4 regions of the Delftia sp. RIT313 genome follow, and region 2 is predicted to be linked to each of the others. Evidence: predicted binding sites of a transcription regulator. Region 2 holds the regulator's gene; each other region holds the start of a gene.
What was found. Region 2 encodes LexA, which represses DNA repair genes until DNA is damaged. Its sites were predicted from a motif close to ACTGTATNNNNATACAGT; they were not measured.
Positions count from the first base shown of each region.

Region 1 (3,276 bases), on a different contig from region 2:
CCATCAGCCGGCAGCGCAGGCCCGTTGCCATTGGCCGCAATGGCGCGCAGCGGCGCATGGCCCGGATAGAAATTCAGCGCGCAGCCGTAGCGATGGCCCGGCACCCAGGCCGATTCAAAGCCGCGCCCGCCCTGCGCATAGTCCAGCACCAGGGCCATGCGCCCCGTGCGCTGGCCATGCAGCCAGACGCGCCGCTCCATGAGCCGGCCTTCGCGCTCGATCATGCGCAGGCCGGCCACCAGCCATTCGTCCTCGACCAGCTGGCCCCTGGCCTGCACCTCGGCCTTGTCCATGGGCCAGCCCAGCGCGGCCATCACGTCGGCCTTGACCTCGGGGCTGAGCGATTCGCGGCGGCGCACGGCGTCGATGATCAACTGCCAGTGGCCCAGCTGCACCAGCATGTCGCGCGGCCAGTCTCGGTGGCTGTCCACCAGATCCCGGCAATCCTTGATGCGCGCCGCCATGCCGGTGGCCTGCGCATCGACCATGCGCGCGGCCATGTTGTTCCAGCGCTGGCGCATCTGCGTGTCGCTGGCCTGGTTGGCCAGGCCCGCACGCACCATGTCCTGCATCCACAGCGACAGTTCCTGCAGGCCGGCTTCGACCTTGTCCCAGCGCTTGTCTTCGCGCCTGGCCTGCTGTTTGGCCGCGACCTCGGGATCGGGTGGCGGCTCGGCCGCTGCGGCGGCAGCCTTGGCCTCTTTCTTCTCGGCCTTTTCCTGGCGGCTGTCCAGCCAGGTCTGCACCCAGGCGGGCGGATCAACGCCTTCGGGGACTTGCCCGCCGGCACGCATCAGCATCAGCGCCAGCCCGTGCTTGCAGGGGAATTTGCGGCTGGGGCAAGAGCATTTGAAGGAAGGCCCCGACAGGTCCACCTGGGTCTGGTAGGGCTTGCTGCCGCTGCCCTGGCATTCACCCCAGACCGCCACATCATTGGCGCCCATGGCGGGCCATTTGGCGGGCGATTGCAGGCCCTTGGCGGCCTTGCTGGATGAGGCGTCCGGCGACAGCGCCAGCACTTCGCTCTCTGTTCCTAATACACGCGACACCGAAGCTCCCTCTCCAAGTGTTTGTCATCGCCGGGCGCATTGAATGAAACGGCACCGCCCGGCAAACCCGAAAGCCTATCAGCAATAGTTATCGGCAATTTGAAACAATTCACAACAACACCCAACCTCTCTCCCATGAATGGGAACCCCCCATGGCGTGCAGCCAGCTGCGCTATATCAGCGCGTGCATTGATGGCACCAAGCCATGCCAGTCTTCAGGCATTGCGAAAGACGCAGAAAACACGCATTCACCATTTCCTGCGATGCACATCGCCACCCATTGAAAGCAAGCACTCATTCCGCACCTGAAAACGGTTTCATTCCATTGCACTGGCAACCATTGCAATCCGCTGGCCATTGCGATAGCGCGACAGTGCGTTCGACCCGCAGCCAGGCAAGGCCGGACCAGACCCTGGCTGGGGGATGGGCTCTCAGAAAACCGGACGTGTCAGGCAAATATACTGTATATTTATACAGCCATGGAGCTGCAACGCAAACTTTTCATCCTCGCCGACGCCGCCAAGTACGACGCCAGCTGCGCCTCCAGCGGATCGCAGGGGCGCGACTCGCTGGACGGCAAGGGCATGGGCTCGGTTACCGGCATGGGCATCTGCCACAGCTATGCGCCCGACGGGCGCTGCATCTCGCTGCTCAAGATCCTGCTGACCAATGTCTGCATCTTCGACTGCCGCTACTGCATCAACCGCAAGAGCTCCAACGTGCAGCGCGCCCGCTTCACGGTGGCCGAGGTGGTGCAGCTGACGCTGGACTTCTACCGGCGCAATTGCATCGAGGGGCTGTTCCTGTCCAGCGGCATCATCCGTTCCAGCGACTACACCATGGAGCAACTGGTGGAAGTGGCGCGCCGCCTGCGCGAGGAGCATGACTTTCGCGGCTACATCCACCTCAAGACCATCCCGGATGCCGCCCCCGAATTGCTGGCCCAGGCAGGCCGCCATGCCGACCGCCTGAGCATCAATGTGGAACTGCCCACGGCCAGCGGCCTGGCGCAGTTCGCGCCTGAAAAGGATGGGCAGCGCATACGCCAGGCCATGCAGGGCGTGGACCGGCATGTGCAGGCCTGGCGCGCAGCCACGCGCGAGCAGCGCCAGGCGCAGTCCCTGCCCGGCGCGCCCGCGCAGCGCGCCGCCGTGCCGCGCTTTGCGCCGGGCGGGCAGAGCACGCAGATGATCGTGGGCGCCGACCGCGCAACCGATGCCGACATCCTCGAATCCAGCCATACGCTGTATGCGGGCTACGGCCTGCGCCGCGTGTACTACTCGGCCTTCAGCCCCATTCCCGATGCCTCGCGCGACCTGCCGCCGCAGGCACCGCCCCTCATGCGCGAGCACCGGCTCTACCAGGCCGACTGGCTCATGCGCTTTTACGGCTACGGGGCGGGCGAGATCGCGGCGGCCAGCCGCCACGGCATGCTGGACCTGGAGATCGACCCCAAGCTGGCCTGGGCACTGGCCAACCGCCAGCAGTTCCCCGTGGACCTCAACCGTGCTCCGCGCAGCCTGCTGCTGCGCGTGCCGGGCCTGGGCACGCAGACGGTGGACCGCCTGCTGGCGGCGCGCCGCGTGCGCAGGCTGCGGCTGGACGATCTGCTGCGGCTGCGCGCCCCCATGCAAAAGGCCCTGCCCTTCGTGCTGATCGACGGCCACCGGCCCCTGCTGGGCGAGACCGACTCGGCCGCGCTGCGCACCCGGCTGATCGCTCAGTCGCAGGCCAGCCAGGCCCAGGCACGGCACAGCGGCATGCGCGTGCAAAGCGCGCTGCAGGCCAGCCTGTTCTAGCGCCTGGAGCACGCCATGCAAGCACAGGCTCTCACCATCGAACTCGACAGTCCCGACGACTGGCCCGGCTTTCGCGCAGCCTGCCGGGCGCTGCTGGCCCATGGCGCCGACCCCGCCCTGGTGCGCTGGCGGTGGCCCGACACGCGGGGTGCGCAGCCACTCGGCGCGGGCGCGGACCTGTTTTCCAGCGCGCCGCAGCAGGCCATGCCCGCCTCGGCACTCGCCGGGCTGGCCGGCCCCGGCGAGGCAGGGCTGTCCCTGTCGGACACCCAGATGTCCGCGCTGCGCCATGCCTGCATGCACCGCGCGGCAGGCCGCTTCGAGCTATGCCACCGCTGGCTGGCGCGCATGCAGGCCCGGCCCGAACTGCGGCTGGATGCGCTGGATGCGGACTGGCGCGCCATCGAGGCCCTGGCCCGCCCCGTCTC
Region 1 covers NZ_JFYT01000013.1:100,887-104,162, forward strand. The annotation lists gene BW39_RS03195 (SWIM zinc finger family protein) at 1-1,049, opposite strand, end outside; gene BW39_RS03200 (putative DNA modification/repair radical SAM protein) at 1,529-2,848, shown strand; gene BW39_RS03205 (TIGR03915 family putative DNA repair protein) at 2,864-3,276, shown strand, end outside.
Region 1: a site for LexA is predicted at 1,510-1,527, ahead of BW39_RS03200 (putative DNA modification/repair radical SAM protein). Genes of this name have one in related genera too.

Region 2 (3,276 bases):
CCGCAACGAAAAAAGCACCCGCCGGGTGCTTTTTTGTTGACCGCCAGCAACTGAAGAAATGCCGGCGTCATCGCCCGGCTCAATCGCGCGGCTGCGCTGCCAGCGCCAGCATCATCGCAATCCGAGCCTTTGCCACGGGCAGATGCGCCAGATCGGCCTCTGCCGGGTTGGTCCCAAGGCCGGAGGCCACGGGCAGGCCTTCGGCACAGCGCGTGCCTCGCCAGATCCAGACACCCCTGTCGCGGGCACACTGCAAGGCCGCTTCCATGCTTTCGTGAACCGTCGCATTGCCCGTGCCAGCCACGACGATGCCACGCACGCCTGCCGCCACCAGCGCATCCACGCCGCTGGCACGCGCCAAGGCGCCGCTGAACACCACCTCGACCCAGGGCAGCTCATCCAGCGCCAGCAGATCAGATGACATGGCCGCAGGCACCATGGCCCCCGTGGACGGCGCGGCGGGGGAGGACGGCGCATCGGGCACCAGCCAGCGCACACGCCCTTCCTCCACCAACGCCTGCGGCCCGCCTTCCACGGAGCGCATTGCCTGCAGCCGGTAGGGATGGACCTTCTGCACCTGGGCTGCCGCATGCACCTCGCCGCCTGCCACCACCCATACGCCGCTGCGCCCGCCGCTGGCAGCCACGGTCACGGCATCGCGCAGATTCTGCGGTCCGTCAGCCAACAGAGCCGTGGCCGGGCGCATGGCGCAGGTCAACACAATGGGCTTGGTGGCCGGCAGCAGGCTGTGCAGCAGCCAGGCCGTCTCTTCCAGCGTGTCCGTTCCATGCGTGATCACCACGGCGCGTGTGTCCGAATCCTCCAGTGCCTGCGTGCAGGCGCGCAGCAACGCGCGCCACACGGGCCAGTCCATATCCTTGCTGTCCACCTGCGCGATCTGCTGCGTCTGCACGGGTCCCAGCGCCTGCTGCTCCAGGTCCGGCACAGCCTCCAGCAGCGATTGCACCGTGATCTGCCCGGCCTTGTACCCCACGCCCTGCGACTGCGAATCCGCCCGGCCGGCGATGGTCCCGCCCGTGCCCAGAATCACCAACTTTGACTGCCCCACTTGCACCTCTTGGAAAACTGGTTAAAAATACAGATACTGTATAAATCATCAGATGGCCTCCCAGCCTGCCATCTGCCCTCAAGGACCGGACGCACGCCATGCTCGACCATCCCAAGCTCACCGCCCGCCAGCAACAGATCCTGGACCTGATCCAGGCCGCCATCTCCCGCACGGGCGCGCCTCCCACCCGCGCGGAAATCGCCAACACGCTGGGCTTCAAGTCCGCCAACGCTGCCGAGGAACACCTGCAGGCCCTGGCCCGCAAAGGTGTGATCGAACTGGTCAGCGGCACCTCGCGCGGCATTCGCCTGCGTACCGACACCGTGCGCAACATCAATGCCGCGCGCGGCACCAGCTTCGGACTGCCGCTGTCGGCCCTGGCGCCGCTGATGCTGCCCCTGGTGGGCCGCGTTGCGGCGGGCTCGCCCATTCTCGCGCAGGAACACATCGACCAAACCTATTCCGTCGAGCCCAGCCTGTTCCAGACGCGCCCCGACTATCTGCTGCGCGTGCGCGGCATGTCCATGCGCGACGCGGGCATCATGGACGGTGACCTGCTGGCCGTGCAGTCCGCACACGAAGCCCGCAACGGCCAGATCGTCGTGGCGCGCCTGGGTGATGAAGTCACCGTCAAGCGCCTGCGCCGCACCACGCAGGGCGTGGAACTTCTGCCGGAAAACCCCGATTACCCGGTGATCCGCGTCGCCCCCGAAGAGGCCTTTGCCATTGAAGGCCTGGCCGTGGGGCTGATCCGCAACAGCATGTCCATGTAAGCCGGACTGGCGGCCCTTCTTCGGCCGCCTCACCCCATTTCACGCACCGCCCAGGTGGTAGGCGCGAAGCCTTGGAGCTTCGCCCTGGGCGGAGCTTTGCCCGCAAACCGCAATCCTGCCTGTGTCCATGCCTCTTTGAAACACGCCAACAGGAGTCGTCACATGGGATTCGCTCTGCCAACACTGTCTTCTTTTTCCTTCCTGCGCCTGGCACATGGCATCCGCCTGACTGCGACCGCCATGGAGTCGGCCATGCCACTTGCACAAGCCCCTGCGTGCCAGCCATTACCTGCTGCAGCACCCGAGCCCGCCAACGTGATCTCTTTCAGCAAGGCACGCCGGCGCAGCCAGCAGCGCCGCGGCAAGGCCGCACGCGCTGCAGACCATGGAGATGCCCAGCTGATCCTGCCCTTGCTGCCGACGCAGCCCGCCCTGCAATCCGCACCTGAGCAGCCTTCAGGCCTGCGCATCATCCAGCGGTCGCCGCAGGAACAGCCGGAATGCCTGTTCATTTCCGGGCGCATGGCGGATGTCTGCGCTGCGCTGGAGCGCATGGAGGCGCATGGCGGACCGGCAGCCAACTGAGGCCCGATGCAAGGTGTGCGACACACCTTGCACGACACAAACCTGGGCGGCGCGGACCGCGTGCCGCACGAGGAATCGGCCTGCGCAAAGCTGGTGCAGGCTGGCGGCCACCACTGCCCTGTAGCGCACATGCAACAAGTGGACGCCCTCTTTGCGGGAGGGGCGCCGGCCTGAAAGATAATTGATAATCATTCTTATTATCTTTTGCAGCAGCGATTGCCACTGCGCCCGCCTCCTCCGCCCCAGCCTTCTCCGTGCACAGCCTCTACCAGAACCACCATCCCTGGCTGGAAAGCCTGCTGCGCAAACGCCTGGGAAACCGTGACGATGCCGCCGACCTGGCCCAGGACACCTTTGTGCGTCTGCTGCGCTCGCCCCTGCCGCAGCAGGACATCCGCGAACCCAGGCGCTACCTGGCCACCATCGCCCGGGGCCTGGTCGCCGACCTGTTTCGCCGCCGCACGCTGGAGCAGTCCTATCTGGACTATCTGGCCCAGTTGCCGCAATCGCTGGCGCCTTCGCCCGAAGAGCAGGCCATCGTCCAGCAGACCCTGCTGGATGTGGACCGCATGCTCCAGGGTCTTCCCCCCAAGGTTCGCGAAGCCTTCGTGCTGGCCCAGTTCGAGGAACTGAGCTACCCAGAGATCGCCCAGCGCCTGGGTGTATCGCTGCGCACCGTCAGCAACTACCTGACCCGGGCGATGGAGCATTGCTGCCTGGTCCTGGCATAGCCACATGGGCGAGAGACATCTGGAAGGCAACGACCGCCGCGCCCTGCATGAGGCCGCCGCCTGGCACGTGAAACTGCGCGGCGCCTCTGCCACAGCAGGCCTGCAACAGGACTGGCAA
Region 2 covers NZ_JFYT01000035.1:255,735-259,010, reverse strand. The annotation lists gene BW39_RS08640 (asparaginase) at 80-1,069, opposite strand; gene lexA (transcriptional repressor LexA) at 1,168-1,842, shown strand; gene BW39_RS08630 (hypothetical protein) at 2,005-2,427, shown strand; gene BW39_RS31515 (hypothetical protein) at 2,455-2,601, shown strand; gene BW39_RS08625 (sigma-70 family RNA polymerase sigma factor) at 2,682-3,158, shown strand; gene BW39_RS08620 (FecR domain-containing protein) at 3,163-3,276, shown strand, end outside.

Region 3 (3,276 bases), on a different contig from region 2:
TCGTACTTCACGCCCGTGTTCTCTGCCTTGCTGGCCAGTGCCTGGCTGCAGGTGCAGCCGGGCTGGGGCTTCTGGCAGGGCGTGGTGCTGGTGACCGTGGGGTCGCTGGTGTGCTGGGGTGCTACCCGGCGCGCAGGCTAGCCTTCGTCCTCTGCTCCTGCGTCCCAGTCTTCGCTGCGCCCCCGCAGCACCTTGCTCGCAATTTCTCCACCAAAACCGCGGGCGGCCAGAAAGCGCATCTGCTTGAGTCGTTCCTGCGGTGTGGCCGGTGGTGCGCCGAAGCGCTGGCGCCATACGGCAAGGGCGCGCTGCAGTTCGGTGGCGCGCAGTTGCTCTGCGGCGGCGCGCACCAGGCCGTCGTCCAGTCCCTTGTTGCGCAACTCCTGCACCACGCGTGCCGTGCCAAAGCGTGCGGCCTTTTGGTGCAGCACGGACTCGGCCACGCGCTGGGCACTGATGAAGCCGCGCTGCTCCAGCGCGTCGAGCATGGCGCCCAGGTCTTCGCCTTCCTCCACATGGGGGGCGAGCTTGCGTTCCAGCTCCAGCCGTGAATGTTCGCGCTGGCCCAGCAGCTTGAGCGCCCGACCCTTGAGCGACAGCTTGGCGAATCCCATGCGGCAATGTCTCCTGAATCGTCCCGAATAAAAAAGGCCCCCACGCTCCCCTTGCTGCGCAAGGTCCGCTGCCCCCCAAGGGGGCCGCTTTTTTGCCTTGGGGCGTCCCGGCGATAAAAAAGGCGCAGACGTGAGCCTGCGCCAAGATGGCAAACACAGTGTGTGCAGGCGCGGCAGCGCCTGCAGTGAGGGGTCAGGCCGCTCAGGCTTCGATCACGCCGTCCTTGTCGGCCTTGGCCTTGCCCGCCTTGGCGGCCTTGGCTTCGGGGGCATCGCCACCGGCCGTGGGCAGCAGGGCGATGCCCAGGCTGTCGCGCACCTTGTTCTCGATCTCCACGGCCAGGCCGCTGTTCTCGCGCAGGAATTCGCGGGCGTTGTCGCGGCCCTGGCCGATCTTCTCGCCGTTGTAGGCATACCAGGCGCCCGACTTGTCGAGAATCTTGGCGTTGACGCCCATGTCCAGGATTTCGCCTTCGCGCGAGATGCCTTCGCCGAAGAGGATGTCGAACTCGGCGGTCTTGAACGGAGGCGAGACCTTGTTCTTGACGACCTTGACCTTGGTCTCGTTGCCGATGGCCTCGTCGCCCTTCTTGATGGTGCCGGTGCGGCGGATGTCCAGGCGGACCGAGGCGTAGAACTTCAGCGCATTGCCGCCCGTGGTGGTTTCGGGGCTGCCGAACATCACGCCGATCTTCATGCGGATCTGGTTGATGAAGATGACCATGCAGTTGGTCTTCTTGATGGTGGCTGTCAGCTTGCGCAGCGCCTGGCTCATCAGACGGGCCTGCAGGCCGGGCAGCTGGTCACCCATCTCGCCTTCGATTTCGGCCCGGGGTGTGAGGGCGGCCACCGAGTCCACGACGATCATGTCCACGGCGCCCGAGCGCACCAGGCTGTCCACGATTTCCAGGGCCTGCTCGCCGGTATCGGGCTGGCTGATCAGCACTTCGTTGAGGTTCACGCCCAGCTTCTGGGCGTAGCTGGTGTCCAGTGCGTGCTCGGCGTCGATGAAGGCGCAGGTGCCGCCCTGCTTTTGCATTTCGGCGATGACCTGCAGCGTCAGCGTGGTCTTGCCCGAGGATTCAGGGCCGTAGATCTCGATCACGCGGCCACGGGGCAGGCCCCCAACGCCCAGGGCGATGTCCAGGCCCAGCGAGCCGGTGGAGACGACCTGGATGTCCTGGATGGCTTCGCCTTCACCCAGGCGCATGATCGTGCCCTTGCCGAACTGCTTTTCGATCTGGGCGAGTGCGGCCTGCAGGGCCTTGGCTTTTTCACTGTTGGCGGTGGTGACGGCGGTGTTCATGCGGACTCCTGGGTTGGCTGGGGTTTCAGCTCTGTATTTGCATTCAGGCTGGATGCTTGAACAGTAGTTTATGGGCTTGTTGGTTTGTTTTGTTGGTGTTTTTAGTCAGTTTTCCTGACTTGTTGGATTTGCCTCCACAATGCATCCATGAGTGAGTTTTCCCCCGTCACGCCGCCCGCCGACGCCTGGCGGCAGACCCACCTGGGCCGCCTGCTCGGCCATGCCATGCGCCGGTTCGACGCGCGTGTGCTGCAGCTCATGGCGCGCGATGTGGAGGTGCCGCTGGCGCTGTCCAATCTTGCGGCGCGCGACAAGGTGGGTGCGGCCCACATCCACATCACGCGGCATCTGTCGCTGGCTGGCGACAGGCTCACCGACCTGGCCGAGCGCGCTGGCATGACCAAGCAGTCCATGGGCGACCTGGTGGCCCAGTGCGAGGCCTGGGGCCTGGTCACGCGCGAAAGCGACGAGCGCGATGCGCGCGCACGCCGCATCCGCTTCACGCCTGCGGGCCTGGCATGGCTGCAGGCCTTCCATGACGCCGTGTCCCAGGCCGAGGCCGAGTTCCGCGAGGAAGTCGGCGACGACATCGCCACCGTGGTGGCGCTGGGGCTGGAGGCCTATGCGGGCGGCGGCTCACTCGGGTAAGGTCCCTGCCCGTGGGGCGGGGCGCATCCTAGAATCCTAGGAATCAAAGACGCGCATTTCCAACATCCAGAGCGCGTCTGTATTTCAGGAGACAACCCCATGCGCATTCTGATTGCCGAAGACGACCAGGTCCTGGCCGATGGTCTGCTGCGCAGCCTGCGCGGCTCGGGCGCCGTGGTCAGCCATGTGGCCAACGGCAGCGAGGCCGATACCGCGCTGATGACCAGCAGCGAGTTCGACCTGCTCATCCTGGACCTAGGCCTGCCCAAGATGCACGGGCTCGAAGTGCTCAAGAAGCTGCGCGGCCGGGGCGATGCGCTGCCGGTGCTCATCCTCACGGCGGCCGACAGCGTGGAAGAGCGCGTGCAGGGGCTGGACTACGGCGCCGACGACTACATGGCCAAGCCGTTTGCGCTGTCCGAGCTGGAGGCGCGTGTGCGCGCGCTCACACGGCGCGGCATGGGTGGCGCCAGCAGCACCATAAAGCATGGTCCCCTGGTCTACGACCAGGCCGGCCGCGTGGCCACCATCGACGGCAAGATGGTCGAGCTGTCGGCGCGCGAGCTGGGCCTGCTGGAAGTGCTGCTGCAGCGTGCGGGCCGGCTGGTCAGCAAGGACCAGTTGGTCGAGCGCCTGTGCGAATGGGGCGACGAGGTCAGCAACAACGCCATCGAGGTCTATATCCACCGCCTGCGCAAGAAGATAGAG
Region 3 covers NZ_JFYT01000101.1:77,840-81,115, forward strand. The annotation lists gene yddG (aromatic amino acid DMT transporter YddG) at 1-141, shown strand, start outside; gene recX (recombination regulator RecX) at 138-614, opposite strand; gene recA (recombinase RecA) at 817-1,920, opposite strand; gene BW39_RS27530 (MarR family winged helix-turn-helix transcriptional regulator) at 2,068-2,568, shown strand; gene BW39_RS27535 (response regulator) at 2,668-3,276, shown strand, end outside.
Region 3: a site for LexA is predicted at 1,951-1,968, ahead of recA (recombinase RecA). Genes of this name have one in related genera too.

Region 4 (3,276 bases), on a different contig from region 2:
CTGGGCGCTGAGCGTGGCGCAGGCGCTGGTGGTGATCGGCGTGGCGGCCTCGCTGCTGGGCTTCAATCTGGATGCGCAATGGGACGTGTGGGCGCCGTACTTCTTTGGCGCCTACGGCCTGGGCATGCTGGCCTACTGGGCCGCGCATGCGGACAAGTCCTCGACGGCCTGGAGCTGGTCCCTGCTGATCGTGGCCCTGGTCGTGGCGGCACTGGCACTGGAGTGGCGCGACCGCATCGCGCTGGCCGGTGCCACGGCGCTGGCCCTGGTCGTGGCCATGCGCAGCCCCGCGTTTGCGCAGGCACAAGGCTGGGCGCCGCTGCGTCGGCTGGGCAAGATTTCGTACTCGGTGTTTCTCGTGCACTTCTCGGTCTGCCTGCTGGTCAATGCCGTGGAAAGCCATTTCTGGCCACATTCCATTCCCGCCGCCCTGCTGGGCATGTGCACGGCCTTCGTGCTGTCGATTGCGGCCGGCCATCTGCTGTACGAGCGCGTGGAGCGCCACGTTCCCAGCTGGCACATGGCGCTGCGCTGGCAGGCGGGCCTGGTGGGCACCGGCCTGATCGCGGCGTTTCTGGCAGGCCTGCGCTGAGGCGCCGTGCGTCAGTCCACAAACAACAAAGGCAGCCGGTTGGCTGCCTTTTTCGCTTCACGCCGGTCGGCGTTCAACGGTGCAGCTCGCCTGCGCTTTCCGGCTGGAACTCGATGGCATCCACGCGCACGGTGACCTGGCCCGAGGGACCGGCCATGCGCGACTGGTCGCCCACGCTCAGGCCCAGCAGGGCAATGCCCACGGGCGCGAAGACCGACACCTTGTCGGAGCTGCCATCCATCTCCTTGGGATAGACCAGGGTCAGCGTATTGGACTTGCCCGACTCCAGCAGCGTGAAGCGCACGGTGGAGTTCATGGTCACCACGTTGGGCGGCATTTCCTTGGGTTCGAGCACGTCGGCGCGGTCCAGCTCGGCCTCGAGCGCGTCGCGGCCGGGGAAGGCGGGTTGCTTGTCCAGCAGGGCCTCGATGCGCTCCAGGTCCAGGGACGAAAGAATGATGTGGGGCTTGCGCTCCATGGTGTTGGCTCCCTTGTGTGCTTGCGCCGTGGCTGCAGTGAAGGGCAGCGGCGCCCAAACGGACAAAAGCCCGGGCAACGCGGTTGTCCGGGCCAAGGCATCTTCAGAAAAGAGAAAAGCACCAAGTTGGTGCGATAGACCCATTGTGCAGGCCCGTGTGGGTTCTGCCAAGCGAACCCGCACGGTGCGGTGCGGATTGGCGTGGGCTTGACGCGGCCTGCTGCGAGCGCTACTGCGCGCGCGTGCTGCCCAGGGCCTTGAAAAAGATCAGCTCGGGGTCGCCGGGGTCCAGGTTGTCCACGCGCCCGCTGGGCACAAAGCCCGCCTGGGCGAACAGCGCCTGCGCGGCCAGGTTCGATGCATTGGTCGAGGTAAAGAGCTTGTCCGTGGTGCAGCGCTGCCGGGCCGCCGCCAGCAGTGCAAGCGCCACGCCGCTGCGCCGCGCTGCATCTGCCACGGCGATGAGGGAGATGAACCCATGGCCGAAGAATCCGGGCTCCAGCACGACAAAACCCGGCACGGAGCCATCCCGCTCGGCCAGCAATACCGCGCCAGCGGCCGTTTTCTCCCGCAGAAAGGCCTGGCGTTCAGCATGGCTGCGGGCATATGGATCGCAGGCCAGCAAGGACGGGAAGTCGCTGTCGATGGCAGGGCGGATGTGGTGCATGGGTCTGGATGGCATGGATCAGGGGCATTGTCATCGTTCTGGATAACGGGCTGCTGCGCAGCTATGATCTGTATGTTTGTACAGTATTCATCGTTGCGGGAGCGAACCCCATGCGCGCCAACCCAGACCTCTCTCCGGAGCCGGCCTTCATTCCCCTGCACGCCATCAAGGGCCGGGGCGCAGCCAGCCAACTGGCCCACCGTTTCACCACCGACCCGCGCGAGGCCTTCGATGACGGTTGGGGCAGCCTTGAGGCGCCGGCCGAAGACGAGGAAGCCGCGCCCCTGCGCACCGAACTGCGCTGGGAGCAGGCCCGCTCGGCGCTGAGCCGCCACCAGTCGCCCGACCTGCCGTTTCACATGGGGCTCAATCCCTACCGGGGGTGCGAGCACGGCTGCATCTATTGCTATGCCCGGCCCACGCACAGCTACCTGGGCTGGTCGCCGGGGCTGGACTTCGAGACCCGGCTCATCGCCAAGCAGAACCTGCCCGAGCTGCTGCGCGCCGAGCTGTCGCGCGCCAGCCATGTGGCCGCGCCCGTGATGCTGGGCTCGGTCACCGACTGCTACCAGCCCGTGGAGCGCGAACTGGGGCTGACGCGCCGCCTGATCGAAGTGCTGGCCGAGGCGCGCCACCCGTTTTCCATCGTCACCAAGGGCAGCGGGGTGGAGCGTGACCTGGACCTGCTGGCCCCGCTGGCGCGCCAGGGCCTGGCCTCGGTGCACATCACGCTGACCACGCTGGATGCCGACCTGGCACGCCACCTGGAGCCGCGCGCCGCCGCGCCGCACCGCCGGCTGCGCAGCATCCGCGCGCTGACCGAGGCGGGCGTGCCCGTGGGCGTGAGCCTGGCACCGCAGATTCCCTTCATCAACGAAGACCTGGAGAAGGTGCTGGAGGCGGCCGCCGACGCAGGCGCGCGCCACGCCTTCTATGCCGTGCTGCGCCTGCCCTGGGAAGTGGCGCCGCTGTTCGAGCAATGGCTGCAGGTGCACTACCCCGACCGCGCCCGCCGCGTGATGGAGCGCGTGCGCGACCTGCACGGCATCCAGGGCGAGCAGCGCGAGGCCGGCCGCGTGTACAACGCCGAGTTCGGCCAGCGCATGAAAGGTACCGGCCACTGGGCCGAGCTGCTGCGCCAGCGCTTTGCCCTGGCCTGCCGTCGGCATGGGTTCAACCGCGAGCCGCTGCGGCTCGATTGCAGCCTCTACCACCCGTCGCTTTTGCTGCCGCAGCGCAGCCTGTTCTGAGAGCCTGCGTGCCAGGCACAGGCCAGGGCATGGTCCGCTAGCGGTAGTCGACCAGCTCGGACAAGGCGGCTGCCAGCGGGGAGCGCACCGACGATCGCAGCCACACCATGCCCACTTCGCGGGACGGGCTCGGAGGGGGCAGCGGCCATCGGCGCGTTCTGGCATCCGGCGGTCCCAGCACGGGCCAGTCCGGCAGGATGGAGACACCGAAGCCTTCCGCAACCAGCTGTGCGATCTGCTCGATGCCGTCCAGCTCGAAGCGAACTTTCGGCTTGATGCCGTGGCCCCG
Region 4 covers NZ_JFYT01000066.1:21,465-24,740, forward strand. The annotation lists gene BW39_RS20065 (acyltransferase family protein) at 1-592, shown strand, start outside; gene rnk (nucleoside diphosphate kinase regulator) at 666-1,070, opposite strand; gene BW39_RS20075 (GNAT family N-acetyltransferase) at 1,300-1,737, opposite strand; gene BW39_RS20080 (PA0069 family radical SAM protein) at 1,848-2,987, shown strand; gene BW39_RS20085 (LysR family transcriptional regulator) at 3,025-3,276, opposite strand, start outside.
Region 4: a site for LexA is predicted at 1,805-1,822, ahead of BW39_RS20080 (PA0069 family radical SAM protein). Genes of this name have one in related genera too.